One region of the Salipiger bruguierae genome, then DNA from elsewhere that is predicted to be linked to it. Evidence: riboswitches for the same ligand, from Rfam matches in the RefSeq annotation. Region 1 holds a riboswitch; the other holds the start of a gene.
The links. A riboswitch is a leader RNA that binds a small molecule or an ion and turns the genes downstream of it on or off. The one in region 1 is predicted to bind cobalamin.
Positions count from the first base shown of each region.

Region 2: it holds a riboswitch for cobalamin, as region 1 does, so the genes downstream of both, nrdH (glutaredoxin-like protein NrdH) here and PVT71_RS20895 (DUF1636 domain-containing protein) in region 1, are expected to answer to the same signal.

Region 1 covers NZ_CP123385.1:1,402,883-1,413,457, reverse strand. The annotation lists gene deoC (deoxyribose-phosphate aldolase) at 1-979, opposite strand, end outside; gene PVT71_RS20940 (DeoR family transcriptional regulator) at 1,114-1,899, shown strand; gene cobS (adenosylcobinamide-GDP ribazoletransferase) at 1,909-2,664, opposite strand; gene cobT (nicotinate-nucleotide--dimethylbenzimidazole phosphoribosyltransferase) at 2,661-3,677, opposite strand; gene cobU (bifunctional adenosylcobinamide kinase/adenosylcobinamide-phosphate guanylyltransferase) at 3,661-4,191, opposite strand; gene PVT71_RS20920 (histidine phosphatase family protein) at 4,244-4,831, shown strand; gene PVT71_RS20915 (propanediol utilization protein) at 4,828-5,613, shown strand; gene cbiB (adenosylcobinamide-phosphate synthase CbiB) at 5,610-6,551, shown strand; gene cobD (threonine-phosphate decarboxylase CobD) at 6,557-7,591, shown strand; gene cobO (cob(I)yrinic acid a,c-diamide adenosyltransferase) at 7,563-8,174, opposite strand; cobalamin riboswitch at 8,213-8,427, shown strand; gene PVT71_RS20895 (DUF1636 domain-containing protein) at 8,516-8,935, shown strand; gene cobW (cobalamin biosynthesis protein CobW) at 8,937-9,995, shown strand; gene cobN (cobaltochelatase subunit CobN) at 10,002-10,575, shown strand, end outside.
Region 2 covers NZ_CP123385.1:26,040-36,614, forward strand. The annotation lists gene nrdE (class 1b ribonucleoside-diphosphate reductase subunit alpha) at 1-1,159, opposite strand, end outside; gene nrdI (class Ib ribonucleoside-diphosphate reductase assembly flavoprotein NrdI) at 1,144-1,557, opposite strand; gene nrdH (glutaredoxin-like protein NrdH) at 1,575-1,796, opposite strand; cobalamin riboswitch at 1,889-2,090, opposite strand; gene PVT71_RS14385 (asparaginase) at 2,562-3,554, shown strand; gene PVT71_RS14390 (alkaline phosphatase D family protein) at 3,646-5,052, shown strand; gene katG (catalase/peroxidase HPI) at 5,278-7,452, shown strand; gene PVT71_RS14400 (FadR/GntR family transcriptional regulator) at 7,595-8,377, opposite strand; gene denD (D-erythronate dehydrogenase) at 8,386-9,363, opposite strand; gene PVT71_RS14410 (TRAP transporter substrate-binding protein) at 9,463-10,476, opposite strand.

The DNA of each region.
Region 1 (10,575 bases):
CGGCGCTGTAGGCGCCGGTCACGCGGTGTTCGAGTTGCCGCTCGATGTCGCCGAGCAGCGACGAGGCGCCGATGCGGAAGAGATCGGGCTGCAGCCAGTCGTGGCCCAGCTCTTCCTTCATCAGGGCGAAGTAGGTCAGCACGTCCTTGGCCTTCGACACGCCGCCGGCGGGCTTGTAGCCGATCTTGATGCCGGTCATCTCGCGGTAGTGGCGGATCGCCCGGACCATGGTCAGCGACACGGGCAGCGTGGCGTTGACGCCTTCCTTGCCGGTCGAGGTCTTGATGAAATCCGCCCCCGCCATCATGCACACGTAGCTGGCCTTGGCGACGTTGCGCAGGGTCTTCAGGTCGCCGGTCGCGAGGATCGCCTTCACATGCGCCTCGCCGCAGGCGGCGCGGTAGTCGCGCATTTCGTCGTAAAGCGCCTGCCAGTTGCCGGTCAGCACGTGCTCGCGGGTGATGACGATGTCGATCTCCTCAGCGCCGTCCTTCACCGAGGCCTCGATCTCCGCGAGCTTGGTCGCATGCGGCGAGAGGCCGGCGGGAAAGCCGGTCGAGACGGCGGCGACGGGAATCCCGGTGCCCTGCAGGGCATCCACGGCGGCGGCGACGAAACGGTGATAGACGCAGACCGCGCCGGTGGTGATGCGCCGGTCGCCCATCCCCAGCGCCTCGAGCAGGTCGCGGCGCACCGGCTGCGCGGCCTTGGCGCAAAGCCGGCGCACGCGGCCCTCGGTGTCGTCGCCGTTCAGTGTGGTCAGGTCGATGCAGGTCACCGCCTTCAGCAGCCAGGCGCTCTGCGCGTCGCCCTTGACCGCGCGGCGGCCGGGCAGCGCGGCGGCGCGGCGCTCGGAGGCGGAGCTATTCACCTGCACCGCGTTGATCGCGGAGAGATCCAGCGGCATGCCGGGGTTGCGCTCGTGAGACGCGGCGGCCTTGTGCCCCGTCATGTCGATCGGCGCGGCTGTGTCGCCCATGAAAACGCCCTCATCCTGAAAGTCTCCGCGGGCGCGGCGGTGCCCCTGCGGTGCCGCAGTAATGACTCCCCGATGTTTCGATTGCAACTCTTTTTGTTATTTTGTAAACATTCGTCATCGAGGAGTTCCCACACGTGACCAGCGACGACCCCCGCGGAAAGCCCTCCAGCAAGAAGGAAGCCCGCCTTCAGCAGCTGCAAGATGCTGTGTTGAAAAGCGGATCCCTGCACATCCGCGATGCCGCGGAATTGCTGGACGTGTCCGAGATGACGATCCGGCGCGACATGCGGGAGTCTCCCGAAACCTTCCAGTTTCTTGGGGGTCACATCGTCCTGTCGCAGGACTCCCTGCGCCGCGCGCCCTACGAGCTGGCGCAGGCCGCCGAGATGAACGAGGCCGCCAAGCGCGCCGCCTGCGCCGCCTGCATCCCGCTGCTGCAGCCCAAGGACACGCTCTTCGTCGATTGCGGCACCACCTTGCCCCACCTTGTGGCCATGGTGCCGAATGACATGGAACTGACAGTAATATGTTACGCCCTGAACATTGCCGACATGGCGGTGCGCAAGCCGAACATCAAGCTGGTCATGCTGGGCGGCGTCTACCACGCGCCCACCGCCTCGTTCTACCCGGCGGGCGAGGACATCACGCTCGACCTCTACGCGATCAACTGGGCCTTCCTGTCGGCGGCGGGGGTCGACGCGCGGCTCGGCGCAACCTGCACCACCTTCCGCGAGGCGGCGCTGAAGCGCGCGGCCATGGCCCGCGCCCAGCAGAGCGTGCTGGTCGTCGACCGCTCGAAGTTCGGACAGGTGAAGCCCGCCAGCTTCGGTCCGCTGTCGCAGTTCGACCTCGTTGCCACCGAGGACGGGCTGAGCCCGCCGTCGCGGCTCGCCCCCGCGCCGCAAGGCGCGCCGGCCTGAGGTCTGCGCTCAGACGGCGAGCAGCATCGCGAGGACCGTCCAGGACACGACCTCGGAGAGCAGCTGCGCCGCCCCCAGCACGTCCCCCGTCAAGCCGCCCAGCCTGCGCCGCGCGATCGCTCCGACGGCGAGCGCCGTGAGAGCACATGCCCCGGCCACCGCCAGCCCGACCGCTCCGGTGAGGACCACGGCCAGACAGAGCGCCCCAAGCGCACCCAGCCACCCGCCGCGGCTGCGCCCTGCGGCGAGGCGGCCCATGCCGTCGGAGCGGGCCGCGGGAAGCGCCTCCTGCAGCGCGACCATGGCCACCCGGCTCAGCGCCCCGACAGCAGCGAAGAGCGCCGGCCCGGCCTCCCCGCCCAGCTGCGCCAGCGCCGCCACCCAGAGCCCGCTCGCGAGGATCAGCGCCATCACCCCGTAGCTGCCGGTGCGGCTGTCGCGCATGATCTCGAGGCAGTGCGCCCGGTCCCGCCCGCCGCCCATGCCGTCGGCGAAATCCGCCAGCCCGTCGACGTGCAGCGCCCCGGTGACCAGCACATGCGCGGCGAGTGCGAGCAGCGCCGCCAGCAGCGCCGAGGCACCTGCCACTTGCGCCGCGGCGAAAGCCGCCCAGCCGGTCACGCCGACCAGCACCCCGACCAGCGGAAAGGCCCAGCGGGCGGCGCGCAGCGCGGGGGCCTCGCCCTCGATCCGCCCGGCGGGCAGCCGGGTCAGCAGCATCACCGCCACCTGCAGCTCGCGCAGGCGGGCGCGCGGCGCGCTCATCCCCCCGCGACCCCGGCCTCGGCAAAGGTCGCCATGCCGTTGTGGCAGTCGAGTGCCGCGCGCAGCACGCCAAGCGCAAGCGCCGCGCCCGACCCCTCGCCGAGCGCCATGTCGAGCGCCAGCACCGGCGTCTTGCCCATGGCCTCGAGCAGCCGCGCATGGCCCGGCTCTCGGCTGACGTGGCCGACGAGGCAATGGTCGAGCAGGCGCGGATCGGCGGCAAAGAGCGGCACGGTCGCTGCGGTGCAGATGAACCCGTCGAGGATCACCGGGATGCGCCGCGCCCGCGCCTCGAGCACCGCGCCGCAGATCGCCGCCTGCTCGCGCCCGCCAAGCGCCGCCAGCAGGCCAAGCCCCTGCGCCCCGGCATGGCGCGCGCAGGCGCGGCGCACGGCCTCGACCTTACGCGCCAGACCGTCTGCGTCCGAGCCGGTGCCGCGCCCGACCCAGCCCTCGGCCGGGCCGCCGAACCCCGCGCAGGCCAGCGCCGCGGCGATGGTCGAATTGCCGATGCCCATCTCGCCGAGGATCACCACCTGCGCCTCGGGCGAGACCGCCGCGGCCCCGCGGCGCATCTCGGCGAGCGTCTCGGCCTCGGTCATCGCCGGGGCCTCGGTGATGTCGGCCGTGGGGTGGTCGAGGTCGAGCGCCACCACCGACAGCTCAGCCCCGGTCGCGCGGCAGAGCTGGTTGATCGCCGCGCCGCCCGCCTCGAAATTGGCGACCATCTGCGCCGTCACCTCCTGCGGGAAGGGGTTCACCCCCTGCGCGCAGACGCCGTGGTTGCCGGCGAAGACCAGCGCCTGCGCGCGGCTGATCCGCGGGCGCTCGGTGCGCTGCCAGCCGGCCATGAAGATCGCCAGGTCCTCGAGCCGGCCGAGCGCGCCCGGCGGCTTGGTGAGGGCCATCTGGCGCTGCGTCGCCGCCCGCGCCGCGTCGGCATCCGCCACGGGCAGCGTCTCCACCAGCGCAGCAACGGCCGCGAGCGAGGGGATGTCAGAAAGAATGCTCATTGGGTTTCACCTTCACTGGATAGCCTGCCACCGCCAGCCAGACCTCGTCGCAGGCGGCGGCAACCGCCTGGTTCATCCATCCCGCGGCGTCGCGGAACTCGCGGCCGAGGCGAGTCTCGGGGACGATTCCCGCGCCGACCTCGTTGCTGACGAAGACCACCGGCGCGTGCTGGCGGGCGATCTCTTTCACCAGCGCCTGCACCTCGGCGCGCCAGTCCTTGCCGCCCAGCATCAGGTTGGTCAGCCAGAGCGTCAGGCAGTCGACGAGCCGCGGCAGATCGCCGTCGCTGGACCTGAGCGCAGCGGCCAGATCGAGCGGCGCATGCAGCTCCTGCCAGCCCTCCCCGCGCCGCGCCCGGTGCTCGGCGATGCGCGCCACCATCTCGTCATCGCCCTCGTAAATCATTGCCGTCGCGATATAAACCGCCCGGCCGCGAGGGCCGAGCGCCTTGCGTTCCGCCAGCGTGGACTTGCCGGACCGTGCCCCGCCCGTGATGAGTATCGACCTTGTCATTTCCGCATGGGAAAGCATCAATGCCGCGAAAAGGAAAGAGGCAAGCAGTCCGTTGCAGCACGAAACACCCGGCTCCGGAGAGCTGATCCTGATCCGCCACGCGCCCATCGCCGAGCCCGGACGGCTCTGCGGGCGCACCGATCTGCCCGCCCGGATCGAGCCCGACCGACTCGCCGCGCTGCGTGCGAGCCTGCCCCGTCCCGGCCTGCTGGTCAGCAGCCCGGCGCTGCGCTGCGTGCAGACCGCCGCGGCGCTCTGGCCAGAGGTCGCCGCCACGCAGGACCCGCTGCTCTGGGAGCAGGATTTCGGCGCGCAGGACGGGCTGGCGTATGACCAGTTGCCCGACCTCGGCGCGATGGAGGGACCGGAGCTGGCCCGCTGGACCCCGCCGGGGGGCGAGAGCTTCGCGGATCTCTGCGCCCGCACCGCCCCGGCGCTGCGCGGCTACGGCCTGCGGGCCGCGGCGGGCGCGGCACCGGTGGTGCTGCTGGTCCATGCCGGGGTGATCCGCGCGGCGCTGTCGCAGGTGACCGGGGCGCTGCACGCGGGCCTCGCCTTCGAGATCGCGCCGCTCTCGGTGACCCGGCTGCGCTGCGGCGCCGAGGGGCCCTTCGCGGTGATCGAGGCGGGCCGGGCATGAGCTGGCGCAAGGTGAGCGTGGCCGGCCATTTCGGCGAATGGCTGCAGGGGCGCATGGGGCCGGAGGGTCCCGTGGCGCTGGTGACGGTGGCCTGCCCGGACCTCGGGGTGTCGGCCCCCGGCGAGGGCGCGCCGCCCTTCGAGCCGGGCCAGCTGGAGCGCTTCGCCCGCGCGCTCGGGATCGCGCCGCGCTTTCCGGGCGCCTCGCGCGATGCCCCGCTCGGCGGCGGCGCGGGGGCTTCGACCGCGACGCTGGTGGCGCTGGCACGCTCCGCGGGTTTTGACGGCAGCGCCGAGGCGCTCGCCGCCGCCTGCCTCGCCGTCGAGGGCGCGAGCGATCCGCTGATGTACCCTGCGCCCGACACGCTGCTCTGGGCCTCGCGCGAGGGGCACATCCTGCGCGAGCTTCCCCCGCCGCCCGCCTGCACGATCCTCGGCGGCTTCTGGGGGCCGCCGCAGCGAACCGACGCGGCGGACAACGGTTTCGACGACGTCTCGGATTTGGTCCTCGACTGGGAAAGGGCGACGCGGGACCGGGATCTGGGCCGGGCGGCGGCACTCGCCAGCGCCTCCGCCGGGCGCTGCGCCGCGCGGCGCGGCCCCCAAGGCGATCCCACGTCCGGGCTTGCCCGCGAGCTCGGCGCGCTCGGCTGGCTGCGCGCCCATACCGGCTCGGCGCGCGGGCTGATCTTCGCCCCCGGCGCAGTCCCAAGGCACGGCGCGGCGGCGCTGGCCGAGGCCGGATTCGCGGGCGTTCTCACCTTCGGGACGGGCGCACCATGAGCTTTGCGCTGATGATGCTGGGCGGCATGGCGCTCGACTTGCTGCTGGGCTGGCCGGAATGGCTCTACGCCCGGATTGGCCACCCGGTCACCTGGCTCGGCCGGGCGATCGCGGCGCTCGAGGCGCGGCTCAACCGCGGCGGCCGGACCCGCAGGCTGGTTCTCGGGGCACTGACGACGGCGCTGGTCGTCACCCTTGCCACCCTGCCCGCGCTGGCGGCGCAGGCGCTGCTGCCCGACACGCTGGCGGGCAGCCTCCTCGGCGCGGTGCTGGCCTGGCCGCTGATCGCCATGCGCTCGATGCACGATCACGTCGCCGCCGTGGCAAGGCCGCTGGCGCGGGGCGACATGGCCGAGGCACGCCGGGCGGTGTCGATGATCGTCGGGCGCGATCCCGAGCGGCTGGATGCGGCGGGCATCGCCCGCGCCGCGACCGAGAGCCTTGCCGAGAACAGCTCGGACGGGATCGTCGCGCCGCTCTTCTGGGGCGCTGTCGCGGGGCTGCCCGGCATCGCCGCCTACAAGGCGGTCAACACGCTCGATTCGATGATCGGCCACCGGAACGACCGCTACGAGGCCTTCGGGAAACTCGCGGCGCGGCTCGACGATGCGGTGAACTGGATCCCGGCGCGGCTGACCGGGCTCGTCTTCGCGCTGGCCTCCGGGCGGCGCGCCCGCGATGGCCTCCGGGTGATGCTGCGCGACGCGCCGAAGCACCGCTCGCCCAATGCCGGCTGGCCCGAGGGGGCGATGGCCGCCGCGCTCGACGTCCGCCTCTCGGGGCCGCGCGTCTACGGCGACCGGGTCGCCGAGGAGCCCTGGCTCAATGGCGGCGCGCGTGACCCCGACCCGCGCGATCTCGGCCGCGCGCTGGCGCTCTACCGGCGGGCGATGGCGCTCTGCGCCCTTGCGCTTGCCGCGCTGATCCTGTTCCGGTGAGCCGCATGGACAGCCTCGCCGACCCGATCCCCAGCACCGCCCGCGACCACGGCGGCAACCTTGACGCCGCCATGGCCCGCTTCGGCGGCGACCGGGCGGCGTGGCTCGATCTCTCGACCGGGATCAACCCCGATCCCTACCCGGTGCCGCCGATCCCTGCCGAGGCCTGGGCCGTGCTGCCGCGCAGGAGCGACATGGCCCGGCTGATCGCGGCCGCCCGTGCGGCCTACGGCTGCCCCGCCCGCATCGTCGCGGTGAACGGCGCGCAGGGGGCGATCCAGATCGTGCCGATGCTGCGCGCGCCAGGCCGGGCCGCGGTGCTGGCGCCGACCTACAACGAACACGCCGCCGCACTGCGCGCGGGCGGCTGGGAGGTCACCGAGGCCCGCGACCTCGACGCACTCGCCGGCGCCGACCTTGCGGTGGTGGTGAACCCCAACAATCCCGACGGGCGGCGCACCCCTCCCGAGGCGCTCGCGGCGCTGGCCGGGCGCGTCGGGCTGCTGGTGGTGGACGAGAGCTTTGGCGACCCCGAACCGGGGCTGTCCCTCGCGCCGCGCCTCGGCAGCGAGCTGCCGAACGTGGTCGTGCTGCGCTCCTTCGGCAAGTTCTACGGGCTCGCCGGGCTGCGGCTCGGCTTCGCACTGGCGCATGGCGCGCTCGGCGACCGGCTGGCCGAGCTCGCGGGGCCGTGGCCGGTCTCGGGCCCGGCGATCGAGATCGCCTCGGCCGCGCTTCTGGACAAGGACTGGCAGACGGAGACGACTGCCCGCCTCACGCATGGTGCCGCAAAGCTGGATGCGCTGGCGCGCGGCGCGGGATGGCAGCTGGTCGGCGGCTCGCCGCTCTTCCGGACCTATGCCACCCCCGACGCGCGGGCCGCGCAGGAGCATCTCGCCGCGCGGCGGATCTGGACGCGGGTCTTCCCCTACTCAGAAAGCTGGATCCGCCTCGGCCTGCCGCCCTCGGACCGCTGGGACCAGCTTGAGGCGGCGCTCACTTCCCGAGAGCTCAGAACTCCACGCCCTGCTGCGCCTTGATCCCGTCGCGGAACGGGTGCTTGACCAACGTCATTTCGGTCACGAGATCCGCCGCCTCGATCAGCTCGGGCTTGGCGTTGCGCCCGGTCAGGCAGACGTGGGTCATCGGCGGCTTCCGCTCGAGCAGGAAAGTGACCACCTCGTCGATGTCCAGATAGCCGTAGCGCAGCGCGATGTTGATCTCGTCGAGCAGCACGAAGCGCACCTCGGGATCGAGGATCTGCGCCTGCGCGATCTGCCAGCCGCGCTGCGCCGCCGCGATGTCGCGCTCGCGGTCCTGCGTCTCCCAGGTGAAGCCCTCGCCGGAGACGAAGAAGCGGCACTCGTCGGCGAATTTCTCGCGGATCATCTTCGCCTCGCCGGTCACCCAGTTGCCCTTGATGAACTGCACCACGGCGCAGGGCATGCCATGGGCGATGCAGCGCAGGATCATCCCGAAGCCCGAGGAGGACTTGCCCTTGCCGGGGCCGGTATGGACGAGGATCAGCCCCTTCTCACCGGTCTTTCCTTCCATCATCCGGTCCCGCGCGGCCTTGATTTTCTTCATCTTTTCGGCGTGGCGGATGTTTGCCTCGTCGCTCATGCTGCTCTCTCCGGTCTTGACAGGGGGCGGATTTCCGGGCGATCTGACCCCACGCTGGTGCCCGTGTAAACGGGTGAAAAGGGAATGTGCAGCCGCGAGAGATCGCGGCCAGGCACAGCCGCCCCCGCGACCGTGAACGGGAAAGGGCGCTCGGAAAGCCACTGGCCGACAGGCTGGGAAGGCAGAGCGTCCGTCGGGCCGAAAGCCCGGAATTCCGTGAGCCGGGAGACCTGCCAGCCATGACTTTTGAGACCGGACGGGGTGTGCCGGTGTCGGGGTGTTCCCGTGCCCGGGATCCATTCCGCCGTTACCCCTGTGCGCCCAACAAAGAGGCGACACGAATGAAGGACTGTGCGCACACGCCACAGCAGAGCGACACCGAGCTGCTGGTCTGCGTGACCTGCCGCCGGGCGGGGGCCGACCCGCGGGACGAGCGGCGGCCCGGCCGGGCGCTCTACGACGGGATCACCGCGCTGGAGCGGCCCGACGGGCTGCGGATCACCGCGACCGAATGCCTGCAGAACTGCGACCACGGCTGCACGGTGGCCCTGCGCGGCGGGGCGGGGAAATGGACCTACGTCTTTTCCAACGTCGACGAGGCGGCGCATCCCGAAATGATCCTTGCAGGGGCCGCGCAGTACCACGCCGCGCCCGACGGGGTGATCCCGTGGCGCCAGCGCCCCGAGCATTTCAAGCGCAATTGCGTCGCCCGGATCCCCCCGCTCACCCACACCGACCCCCACCGCGCAGAGGACAGCTGACATGGCCGATCTATCGAAACTCCCCGTCACCGTGATCACCGGCTTTCTCGGCTCGGGCAAGACGACCCTCGTGAGCCACCTGATGCACAACCCCGGCGGGCGTCGGCTCGCGGTGGTGGTCAACGAGTTCGGCGACGTCGGCGTCGACGGCGAAATCCTGCGCGGCTGCGCCCTGCCCGACTGCCCGGCCGAGAACATCGTCGAGCTGGCCAACGGCTGCATCTGCTGCACCGTCGCCGACGACTTCATCCCGACGATCGAGGCGCTGCTGGCGCTCGAGCCGCGCCCCGACCACATCCTCATCGAGACCTCGGGCCTCGCCCTGCCGAAGCCGCTGCTGAAGGCATTCGACTGGCCGCAGATCCGCGCCCGCATCACCGTCGACGGGGTGATCGCGCTGGCCGATGCCGAGGCGGTGGCGGCGGGCCGCTTCGCGCCCGACGTGGCGGCGGTGGACGCGCAGCGCGCCGCCGACGAGAGCCTCGACCACGAGACCCCGCTCTCGGAGGTGTTCGAGGACCAGATCGCCTGCGCCGATCTCGTGCTGCTGACCAAGCCCGACCTCGCCGGGCCCGCGGGTGTTGCCCGTGCGCGCGAGGTCATCGCCGCCGAGGCACCGCGCCCGCTGCCGGTGATCGAGGTCGCCGAGGGTGCCATCGACCCGCGGGTGATCCTCGGGCTCGGGGCGGCTGCCGAGGACGATCTCGAGGCGCGCCCCAGCCACCACGACACGCCGCATGACCACGATCACGACGACTTCGCGTCGCTCACCGTCGATCTCCCCGAGCTCGGCGATCCGGCGCAACTGGTCCACGCCATCGAGGCGCTGGCGCGCAGCCACGACATCCTGCGGGTGAAGGGCTACGCCGCGGTGAGCGGCAAGCCGATGCGGCTCTTGGTGCAGGCGGTGGGCGCGCGGGTGCGCCACCAGTACGACCGCCCGTGGCGCCCGGGCGAGCCCCGCGCCGGGCGGCTGGTGGTGATCGCCGAGCACGAGGGCATCCGCGAGGACGAGATCCGCGCCGCGCTGAGCCGCGCCGCGCTCGACGTGGTGGGCTAGGCCGCGATGCACGTCGTCTTCCGCGAAAGCCACGGGCTCGAGGACCTCGAGACCCCGACGGATCTGATGCAGGATCCGGCGGACCTGGTTGTGCTCTCCTTCTCCGACAGCGACCTCGGGGCCTTTGCGGACGCCTGGCATTCGGGCGGCGGGCCGGAGGGCGCCCTGCCCTCGCTGCGGCTCGCGAGCCTTGCGCAGCTGCGCCATCCGCTGTCGGTCGACACCTACGTGGAGCGCACGCTCGCGGGGGCGAAGGGCATCCTCGTGCGGCTGATCGGCGGGCGGGCCTACTGGGACTACGGGCTCCAGCAGTTGCAGGCGCTGGCGCGGCAGAGGCGCATCGCGCTGGCGGTGCTGCCGGGCGACGGACGGCCCGACCCGGCGCTCGACGAGGTCTCGACCCTGCCGCTCTCGACCCTGCGCCGCCTCGCCCAGCTCTGCGACAGCGGCGGGCCCGAGGCCGCGCGGGCGGCGCTGGCGCAACTGGCGCTCGCCTCGGGGCTGGCGGCCGCGCCGCTGCGCAGCCCGCCCGCCCTGCCGCAGGCCGGGACATGGACCCCGGAGACCGGCGCGGAGCCGC
Region 2 (10,575 bases), 380 kb from region 1:
GGATCTCCGAGCAGAGGTTCGACATGGTGATCCGGCCCGCCACCGGGTTCGCCGCGTTCACCGTGTCCTCGAACATGATGTAGGGATAGCCGCTCTCGAACTGGATCTCGGCCAGCGTCTGGAAGAAGGCGCGGGCGTTGATCTTGGTCTTGCGGATGCGCTTGTCCTCGACCATCTCCTCGTATTTCTCGCTGACCGAGATCTCGGAGAAGGGCACGCCGTAGACCTTCTGCACGTCATGCGGCGAGAAGAGGTACATCGGCTCGTTGCGCTTGGCGAGTTCGAAGGTCACGTCGGGGATGACCACGCCAAGGCTGAGGGTCTTGATGCGGATCTTCTCGTCGGCGTTCTCGCGCTTGGTGTCGAGGAACTTCAGGATGTCGGGATGGTGCGCGTTGAGATAGACCGCGCCCGCGCCCTGGCGGGCACCGAGCTGGTTGGCGTAGGAGAAGCTGTCCTCGAGCAGCTTCATCACCGGGATCACGCCCGAGGACTGGTTCTCGATGCCCTTGATCGGCGCGCCGGCCTCGCGGATGTTGGTCAGCATCAGGGCGACGCCGCCGCCGCGCTTCGAGAGCTGCAGCGACGAGTTGATCGCCCGCCCGATGCTTTCCATGTTGTCCTCGATGCGCAGCAGGAAGCAGGAGATCAGCTCGCCCCGGCTCTTCTTGCCTGCGTTGAGGAAGGTCGGCGTGGCGGGCTGGAACCGGCCCGAGAGCATCTCTTCCATGAAGGACATGGCCAGCGCCTCGTCGCCGCGCGCCAGCGCGAGCGCGACCATCACCACGCGGTCCTCGTAGCGCTCGAGGAAGCGTTTCCCGTCGCGGGTCTTCAGCGTGTAGGAGGTGTAGTACTTGAACGCGCCGAGGAAGGTCGGGAAGCGGAACTTCTTGGCAAAGGCCGCGTCCCAGATCTTCTGCAGGAAGGCGGGCGCGTACTGCTCGAGCACCTCCGCCTCGTAATAGCCTTCCTCGACGAGGTAGCCGAGCTTTTCCGTCAGCGAGTGGAAGAACACGGTGTTCTGGTTCACGTGCTGCAGGAAGTACTGCCGTGCCGCCATGCGGTCGGCCTCGAAGCGGATGTTGCCGTCCGCGTCGTAGAGGTTCAGCATGGCGTTGAGCGCGTGGTAGTCCAGCGTCTCGTTCAGGCGGTCAAGCATGGGGTCCCCCAGAAAGCGTCGAGCCCGTCGTTGACGCGGGCGAAATCCTTGGTCGTTCCCGCCAGCTCGAAGGAATAGAGCAGGGGGACGTTGCATTTTTGCGCAATGACACGGCCGGCGAGCGCGAAGGTCTCGCCGAAATTGCGGTTGCCGCCGGCAATCACGCCGCGCAGCAGCGCGCGGCGGGCCGGGTCGTTGAGAAAGCGGATCACCTGTTTCGGCACCGCGCCGCGCCCCTCGCCATCGGCGTAGGTCGGGCAGATCAGCACGAAGGGATCGAGCGTCTCGGGCGTCATCTCCTTGGGCGACACCGGGATGCGCGCCCCCGCCCGGCCGAGGCTGGCGACGAAGCGCGCGGTGTTGCCGCTGGCAGAGGAGAAGTAGACGAGCCCCGACATGCCCGGTCCCGCCGTGCTCAGTTCGCGAGGCGCGCGATCAGATCCGGGCGGAAGCCCGACCAGTGATCGTCGCCGAAGGTCACGACGGGCGCCTGGCGGTAGCCGAGTTCGGTGACCAGCGACATCGCCGCGTCGTCCTCGGTGAGGTCGATCACGTTGTAGTCCAGCCCCTTGGCGTCGAGCGCGCGGGTGGTGGCGGTGCACTGCACGCAGGCGGGTTTCGAGTAGACGGTGATCATGCTCTTGCGTCCTCAGCTTGGAAGGCGGCGACGCGTCACCGGGCGGGGCCTGCCCGCCGCGTTTTCGCACGCCCCGAACCCTCCGTTCGTGGTCATTCAGTCGGGCCTTCGGCAGGTCTCCTGGCTTGGCGGGTCGTGGTTCCGGCCGCGCCTTCCCGGGGTGTCCCAGTGGCTCTCGGGGCCTTCACTCGCCGCTTACAGTTGCGGGGGCAGCACCGGGTTTCCACCGGTTTCCCTCTTAGCGCCGCGCCGGGCCGTCGCCCGACTCGATGAACCGAAAAGCAACTATATCTAGAACACCGCAGCCCAATTGCGTCAATATGCTGTTGTGCGAGGGCGGGCTCAAATAAATCGAGCTGCCCGCAACTGCAGCATGTGTGCCACGGTGGAGCCCGCCCGGAGCCCGTGTGGAAAGGGCCTTCCGCCCGGCCATGCAATGAGGACAAGACGGCTCTGCAGGATTGTGCGTTGTCCGGGGCGGGGGCGGCGCGTAGATATCCCCCTGTCGACGCGGCAACGCGTCAAACGATTTCCCGGGGTCTTTCTCCTCCTCCCTCAACCCCGGAAATCTGCGGCGACCCTTCTCCTCCTCCCTTGGGGTCGCCGCACCTCCCCCTCCTGCGACGACTTTTCCGGCGACGAATTTTTCGGCATCCGTCGATCCGGCCGCCTCTGTGCGCGGTTTTCGCGCCCGCCATCTGGCCTTCGCCCGCCGCGCTGCCTATGCAGGCGCAAAAGGCTCCGCCGTTCCAGCAGGATATCCCCATGCCGCATATCGTCCTCGTCGCCACCGGCGGCACCATCGCTTCCTTCGCCGCCACCGAGGGCGGGCCGGTCAGCGCCGGGCTGAGCGGCGACGCGCTGCTGCAGAGCCTGCACGCGCCGCTGCCGGGGATCACCGTCGAGGTCGACAATTTCACCGTCGCAGGCAGCAACGCGCTGACGCTGGAGGCGGTGCACGGCGTCTGCCGCCACATCGACGCGCGGCTGTCCGAGCCGGGGGTGGACGGGGTGGTCGTCACCCATGGTACCGATACCATGGAGGAGAGCGCCTTCCTCGCCCGGCTGCTGGTCCGCTCGGACAAGCCCGTGGTCTTCACCGGCGCGCAGCGCCACGCCGGCCAGCCCGACACCGACGGGCCGCGCAACATGCGCGACGCGATCCTCGCCGCCGCGATCCCGGACCTGACCGGCGTCGGCGCGGTGATCCTCTTCGAGGGCGAGATCCACGGCGCGCGCCATGTCAGCAAGGTCCACGCCTCGCGCGTCGACACCTTCCGCTCGAACGGCCACGGCAAGCTCGGCGAGGTCGACGAGGACGAGGTGCATCTCTACACCCGCCCGGCGCGCCCGCGCCTCGTGCTCGACGCGCCGTTGCTCGACCCCGAGGTGGAGCTCGTGGCGGCGGGGCTCGGCAGCACGCCGCGCTACCTCGAGTGGTGCGCGTCGAGCGGCGTCTCGGGCGTGGTGATCGAGGCTTTCGGCCGGGGCAACGCGCCCAAGGGCTACGCCGAGGCGATCCGCAAGCTGGTCGCGGCGGGCATCCCGGTGATCCTCGCCACCCGCTGCACCGAGGGGCGGACCCGCGCCATCTACGGCTCGGACGGCGGCGCCGTCACCCTGGTCGAGGCAGGCGCCATCCTTGCCGGGGATCTGAGCGCGGCCAAGGCGCGGTTGCTGCTGGCGGCGCTGCTGCCGACGCTGCCCGCTGGGCCGGAGCGGCTGGCGCTGATCGCCGAGGCGGTCACGAAGGTCTGATCGCGCGCCCCGGGGTTTCTTCCGGGGCGGCACGGGCATTTCCGCCGCGCCTGCCTATCTTGACCGGAACGCAGGCAGAGCAGGACAGCCCATGACCCCCATCCCCGATCGCATCGGTCCGATCCTCTATTTCCGCGCCGCCGGGGAAGGGGCCCTGCGGGTCGCCGCGCTGGTTGCCCGGCCCGAGGGCGAGACGCCGGGCGAGATGGAGGTCGCAGGCACGCCGGTCGCCCCGCGCCTGCTGGCGGGCTGCGCCGGGCGGCAGGTCTGGCGCTACGATCTGACCCTGCCGCAAGCCGCGCCGGTCTACAGCTTCGAGGGCACCCTGCACCGGGTGGTCGCCGATCTTTCGGGCGACATGCGTATCGCCTTCGTCTCCTGCAACGGCGAGGAACATGGAGATCTCGGCCGCGACGCCGCCGAGCGCAACGCCATGTGGCAGCGCCTGCTTGGCCAGCACCGCAGCTGGCCCTTTGCCCTGATGCTGATGGGCGGCGACCAGATCTACGCCGACGAGGCGACGGACGGCCACCCGCTCACCGAGGACTGGCCCGTGAGCCTGCCCGAGGCGACGCCCGCGCAGCTCGCCGATCTGGAAACCCACCTGCGCGCCCGCTTCTTCGAGCGCTACCTGCGCACCTTCGCCGCGCCCGGCTTTGCCGAGATCTCGGCCGAGGTGCCCGCGCTCTGCGTCTGGGACGATCACGACATCTGCGACGGCTGGGGCTCGCTGCGCCGCGAGGCCACCGCCTCGGCGATCGGCCAGCTGCTCTTCCGCGTCGCGCGCGAGACCTACCTGCTGTTCCAGCACGGGGCCACCGAGGCGGACGTGCCGGAGCTCTTCCTCGACCCCGCGGGGCGCAGCCTTTCCTGGCGGCACGAGCTGCCGGGGCTCACGCTCTTCGGCCCCGACCTGCGCTCGGAGCGCGGGCGGCGGCAGGTGATGGGCCCGGCGGGCTGGCGGGCCGTCGAGACCACGAGGGGCGGCGCGCATACCTTCCTCGTCTCCTCGGTGCCGCTGCTCGGCCCGCGCCTGTCGCTGGTCGAGAGCCTGATGATGGCGATCCCGAGGATGCAGAAATACGAGGATGACCTGCGCGACCAGTGGCAGAGCCACGCCCACCGCGAGGAATGGCGCCGGATGCTCGCCGAGGTGCTGCGGATGCGCGGGGCAGGGCCGGTGACGGTCCTGTCGGGCGAGATCCACCTTGCCACCCGGGCCGAGATGGGCGGCGGCGCGGAAGCTATCCACCAGCTCGTCGCCTCGGGCATCTCGCACCGCGCCCCGCCCAAGGGTTACGCGCGCTGCCTCGGCGCGCTGGCCGGGCTGGGCGAGGCGCCGCTGCCGGGCCACCCGATCCGGATCCGGCCGCTGCCGGGGCATGGGCCGCGCTACGTGGCCGAGCGCAACTACCTGCGGCTCGAGCGCCGTGCCGGGCAATGGCGCGCGGTCTGGGAACTTGAGGAAAGCGGCGCGACGCCGCCCATGGCGCTGTGACGCATCCGTGACAAATATGCTGCATTTCCAACATATATTCAGAAAGGCGACAGACCGCCGCATGCGCAACGTCAGCGGGTACGAATCACCTGACCCGCCCCTCCCGTCTGGCTAGACTGTCCGCGCAGGAGGGACCACGGCGTCGGGCTGGACCGCCCCCGAGGGGGCCATGCCGGCGCCTGCCTTCGTCCCGCGCAAGGATGACCATCCTATGGGAGAATTGAAATGGACGGAAACGACGTCAATCCCGGCGGCAAGTGCCCGGTGATGCACGGCGGCCTGACCGAGAGCGGCCATTCGGTAACCAGCTGGTGGCCGAAGAGCCTGAACCTCGACATCCTGAGCCAGCACGATCTCAAGACCAACCCGATGGGGCCGGACTTCGATTACCGCGAGGAGCTGAAGACGCTGGATGTCGAAGCGCTGAAGGATGACCTGCGCGCACTGATGAAGGACAGCCAGGACTGGTGGCCGGCCGATTGGGGCAGCTACGTCGGCATGTTCGCCCGCGTCGCATGGCACGCCGCCGGATCCTACCGCCTCGCCGATGGCCGCGGCGGCGGCGGCACCGGCAACCAGCGTTTCGCGCCGCTGAACTCCTGGCCGGACAACGTCAACACCGACAAGGGCCGCCGCCTGCTGTGGCCGATCAAGAAGAAATACGGCAACAAGATCAGCTGGGCCGACCTGATGATCCTCTCCGGGACGATCGCCTACGAGGTCGCCGGGCTCAAGACTTTCGGCTTCGGTTTCGGCCGCGAGGACATCTGGCACCCCGAGAAGGACGTCTACTGGGGCGCCGAGAAGGAATGGCTCGCCCCCTCCGACGGGCGCTACGGCGATCTCGGTGACGCCGCCTCGCTCGAGAACCCGCTCTCGGCCGTGCAGATGGGCCTCATCTACGTGAACCCCGAGGGGGTGAACGGCCAGCCGGACCCGATGAAGACCGCCGCCATGGTGCGCGAGACCTTCAAGCGAATGGCGATGAACGACGAGGAGACCGCGGCGCTGACCGCGGGCGGGCACACCATCGGCAAGAGCCACGGCAACGGCAACCCCGCCGACCTCAGCCCCGATCCCGAGGACGCCGGGCCCGAGTACCAGGGCATCGGCTGGATGAACACCAAGGGCCGCGGCATCGGCCGCGACACGGTGGTCTCGGGCATCGAGGGCGCCTGGACCACCCATCCCACGCAGTGGGACATGGGCTGGTTCGACATGCTCTTCGGCCACGAGTGGGAGCTGAAGAAATCCCCCGCCGGCGCCTGGCAATGGATGCCGGTGGACATCAAGGAAGAGGACATGCCCGCCGACGTCGAGGATCCCTCGATCAAGTGCATGCCGATGATGACCGACGCCGACATGGCGATGAAGGTGGACCCGGTCTACAACGCGATCTGCCAGAAGTTCATGGCCGATCCGGCCTATTTCGCCGACACCTTCGCCCGCGCCTGGTTCAAGCTCACCCACCGCGACCTCGGGCCGAAGTCGCGCTACCTCGGCCCGGACGTGCCCGCCGAGGATCTGATCTGGCAGGATCCCGTCCCCGCGGGGACAACCACCTACGACGTCGCCGCGGTGAAGAAGAAGATCGCGGAGTCGGGCCTGAGCGTGCCCGACCTCGTCTCGACCGCCTGGGACAGCGCCCGCACCTTCCGCGGCTCGGACATGCGCGGCGGTGCCAATGGCGCGCGCATCCGCCTCTCGCCGCAGAAGGACTGGGAGGGCAACGAGCCCGCCCGCCTGCACGAGGTACTCGAGGTGCTGACCCCGATCGCCGAGGAAAGCGGTGCCTCGATCGCCGACGTGATCGTGCTCGCCGGCAATGTCGGGGTCGAGATGGCGGCAAAGGCCGCGGGCCACGATCTCGCGCTGCCCTTCGCGCCGGGCCGCGGTGACGCCACCGACGCGATGACCGACGCCGAGAGCTTCGAGCCGCTCGAGCCGCTGGCCGACGGCTTCCGTAACTGGCTCAAGCAGGACTACGTGGTCTCGGCCGAGGAGCTGATGCTCGACCGGGCGCAGCTGATGGGGCTGACCGCCCCCGAGATGGTGGTGCTCTTCGGCGGCATGCGCGCCATGGGCACCAACCACGGCGGCAGCAAGCATGGCGTCTTCACCGATCGCGAGGGGGCGCTGACCAACGACGTCTTCGTCAACCTCGTGGACATGGCCTACAGCTGGGTGCCGGTGGGCAGCGGTCTTTACGAGATCCGCGACCGCAGGACCGGCGCGGTGAAATGGACCGCGACCCGGATGGACCTCGTCTTCGGTTCGAACTCGGTGCTGCGCGCCTACGCCGAGGTCTATGCGCAGGACGACATGGGCGACAAGTTCGTCGCCGACTTCGCCAAGGCCTGGACCAAGGTGATGAACGCCGACCGCTTCGACCTGAAGTGATCCCGCGAAAAATATGAGGAAAGGCCCGCATGTCCCTGACATACGGGCCTTTTTCTGTCTGACCAAAAGCCGATTCTTCTCTTTCCAAATACGCCGGGGGTGAGCCGCGCAGCGGCGAGGGGGCGGAGCCCCCACCTTCACTTCAGCCCTCCCGGCCCGCGCGTGCCTTCAGCCGGTGCAGCACCTCCTCGCCGCCGGCCTCGCCCTCGAAGAGCTGCCAGCGTTCGAGCAGCGGCTGGCCGGAGTTGCGGCAGTGCAGCGCCATGGCGGCGCGGGCGCCCTCGGCATCCCCGGCGGCCAGCGCGTCGACGATGGCGACATGCTCGTCGCGCGAGAAGCGGGCGATGTCCTCGGGGCTCTGGCGGTTGTTGAGGCGCGTCCATTCCGGGTAGCGCTGCCGTGCGCGCCAGAATTCGTCCACCACCGAGACGAAGACCGAATTGCCGGTGGAGCGCGCGACGACGAGGTGGAACTCGCGGTCATGCGCCTCGATCCGGTCGAAGGGCAGGCTGGCGTCGCACATGCCCTCGATGCAGCGATTGAGCTGGGCGATCTGGCCGGGGGTGACGGTGCTCGCGGCGATGGCGGCGATCTCGGGCTCGATGACGAAACGCGCCTCGACGAGCTCGAAGAAGCCGGGGAGCCCCTGCGTCTCGGCATGGGGCTCGCCCTGCGCCGCCGCTTTCGCCTGCGGCAGCGGATCGGCGACGAAGGCGCCGGCGCCGTAGCGCGTGACCACGTAGCCCATCAGCTCGAGCGCGATCATCGCCTCGCGCACCGTGGTGCGGCTGACCCCGAGCTGGGCGACCAGGTCCTTGTCCGCCGGCATCTTGGAGCCGGGGGCGTAGTCGCCGGCGCGGAGGCGCGCGGCGATCTCCTCGGCCACCAGCCGGTAGCGCGGGGTCTGGACGATCGGGGTCAGCATGATGTGCCTCAGGCGGGTGTGACGGCGTGCGGAAGGTCGTCTTCGATGTAATAGCGCACGTTTTCCTCGAAGCTGGCATCCGCTTCAAGCCCCAGCGCCAGCGCCTTGTCGAAGCGGTAGTCGAAGCGCCAGCCGCGCACGATGGCGGCGACCTCGGGCTGCTCCTCCCACTTGATGAGCTTGGCGGGTTCCGCCCCGGCGACGGCGGTCAGCGCGTCGATCATCTGGCGGATCGACAGGCGCTGGCCGGGCATGGTCATGCAGCGCTGCATGCCGAGATCCTCGGCGTCAAGTTCGGCGCCCTTGATCAGGTTCTCCACGCAACGCCTTGGCGACAGGTAGAAATGTTCCTGACCCTCATCCACCGGGCAGATCGCCGGCTCGCCGTTCAGCGGCTCGCGGATGATCGAGGACATGAAGGACGACGCGGCGCGGTTGGGCTTGCCGGGGCGCACCGAGATGGTCGGCAGCCGGAAGCCGCGGCCGTCGACGTAGCCCTTGCGCGAGTAGTCGTTGAGCAGCAGCTCACCGATCGCCTTCTGCATGCCGTAGGAGGTCTGCGGGTTGGGAATGGTGAAATCGGTGATCGGATCGGGCACCTCGCCGCCGAAGACCGCGAGCGAGGAGGTGAAGACCACCACCGGGCAGGTCCCCAGCGCGCGGCAGCGCTCGAGCACGTTCAGCGTGCCGTCGAGGTTGACCTTCATGCCGGCCTCGAAATCCGCCTCGGCATGGGACGAGACCACGGCGGCGAAGTGGAAGATCACGTCGGTGTCGGCGTCGATCAGTGCGTCGACCGAAGCGCGCTCGGTGATGTCGCAGGCGCGGGTCTCGACGGGGAAGGGGGCGTCGATCGAGGCGGGTGCGACGATGTCGGCCAGCGTCAGCTTGTCGATGGGCAGATCGCGCAGGTTGCCGCGCGCGGCGAGGCTTTGGGCGACCTTGCGGCCGATGAAGCCGCCGCCGCCGATGATCAGAACGTTCATCCTGTAAGTCTTTCCAAGTGGATGCCCCGGATCGGGGCCGTGGATGCGGGAGGGGTCGGGTGGCCCCGGAGGGCCACCCTCAAAGGGCGTGCAGCAGGATCACTCGTCCTTGCCGAGGCCGATGCGGTTGATGAAGGCCTTGTGGCTCTCGACCATGGCCTTGGCCTCGGGGGTCTTCTCGGCCCAGACGTCCCAGCGGCTGATCGCGGCCTTGCGGAAGGCGGCGCGGTCCTCGGCGGACCAGTTGTAGATGGTCACGCCCTTCTCGGGCAGCGCGGTAAGCGCCTCGCCGTTCTGCACGATGGTGCGCATCATCAGGTTCATCGCGAGGCTGTCCATCGCCGAGTGCAGGATCGCCTGCTGCGCCGGGTCGAGCCCGTCCCAGACGGTCTTGTTGCAGGCGAGGTGGTCCGAGCTCATCGAGTGGAAGCCGGGGAAGGTGGTGTGCTTGGCGATGTCGTAGATGCCGAGCCCGACGTTGTTGGCGAGCGTCGAGGCATCGGCGCCGTCGATGATGCCGGTCTCGAGCGCGGTGAAGATCTCGGTGAAGTCCATGACGACCGGGGTCGCGCCGAGCTCGGCGAAGATCTCCGACTCCATCCCCGGCGGCGAGCGGAACTTCCAGCCCTTCAGATCCGCGATGCCGGCGAGCGGCGCGGTTGAGTTCATCGACTCCTGCCCGCCGAGATAGGCGCCGACGAATTCCATGCCATTGGCGTTGTAGAGCTCGTTGATCGCCTCGCGACCGCCGCCGTAGGAGATCCAGCTGAGGTATTCCAGCGGCGTGTCGTAGCCGCCCATGGTGTCGGCGACGAACTGGAAGGCCGGGTTGAGGCCGGTCTGGTAGCTCGGGTTGGTCATGTCGCAATCGAGGATGCCGGTCGCGGCGGCACCGAAGGTCTCGGCCGAGGCGACGACGGCGGAGCTGTAGAACATCTCGATCGCGAGCGAGCCGCCCGACATGGTCTGCACCTGATCGACGAAGTCGCGCACCAGCTGGCCCGAGACCGACTCCGGCGACTGGTGGGTCTGGATGCGCAGCGTGGTCTGCGCGCCCGCGGCGCCGGCCAGCAGCGTGGCGCCGGCGAGAATGGCGGTAAAGGTCCTGGACATGTGGTTCCTCCCTGTGAATCGTCCTCCACGTCAATCGGTAGCAGCCTGATCGCCAGATTGCCAGACAATCCGACAATTGGTTGGCGCAACCCGCGATCC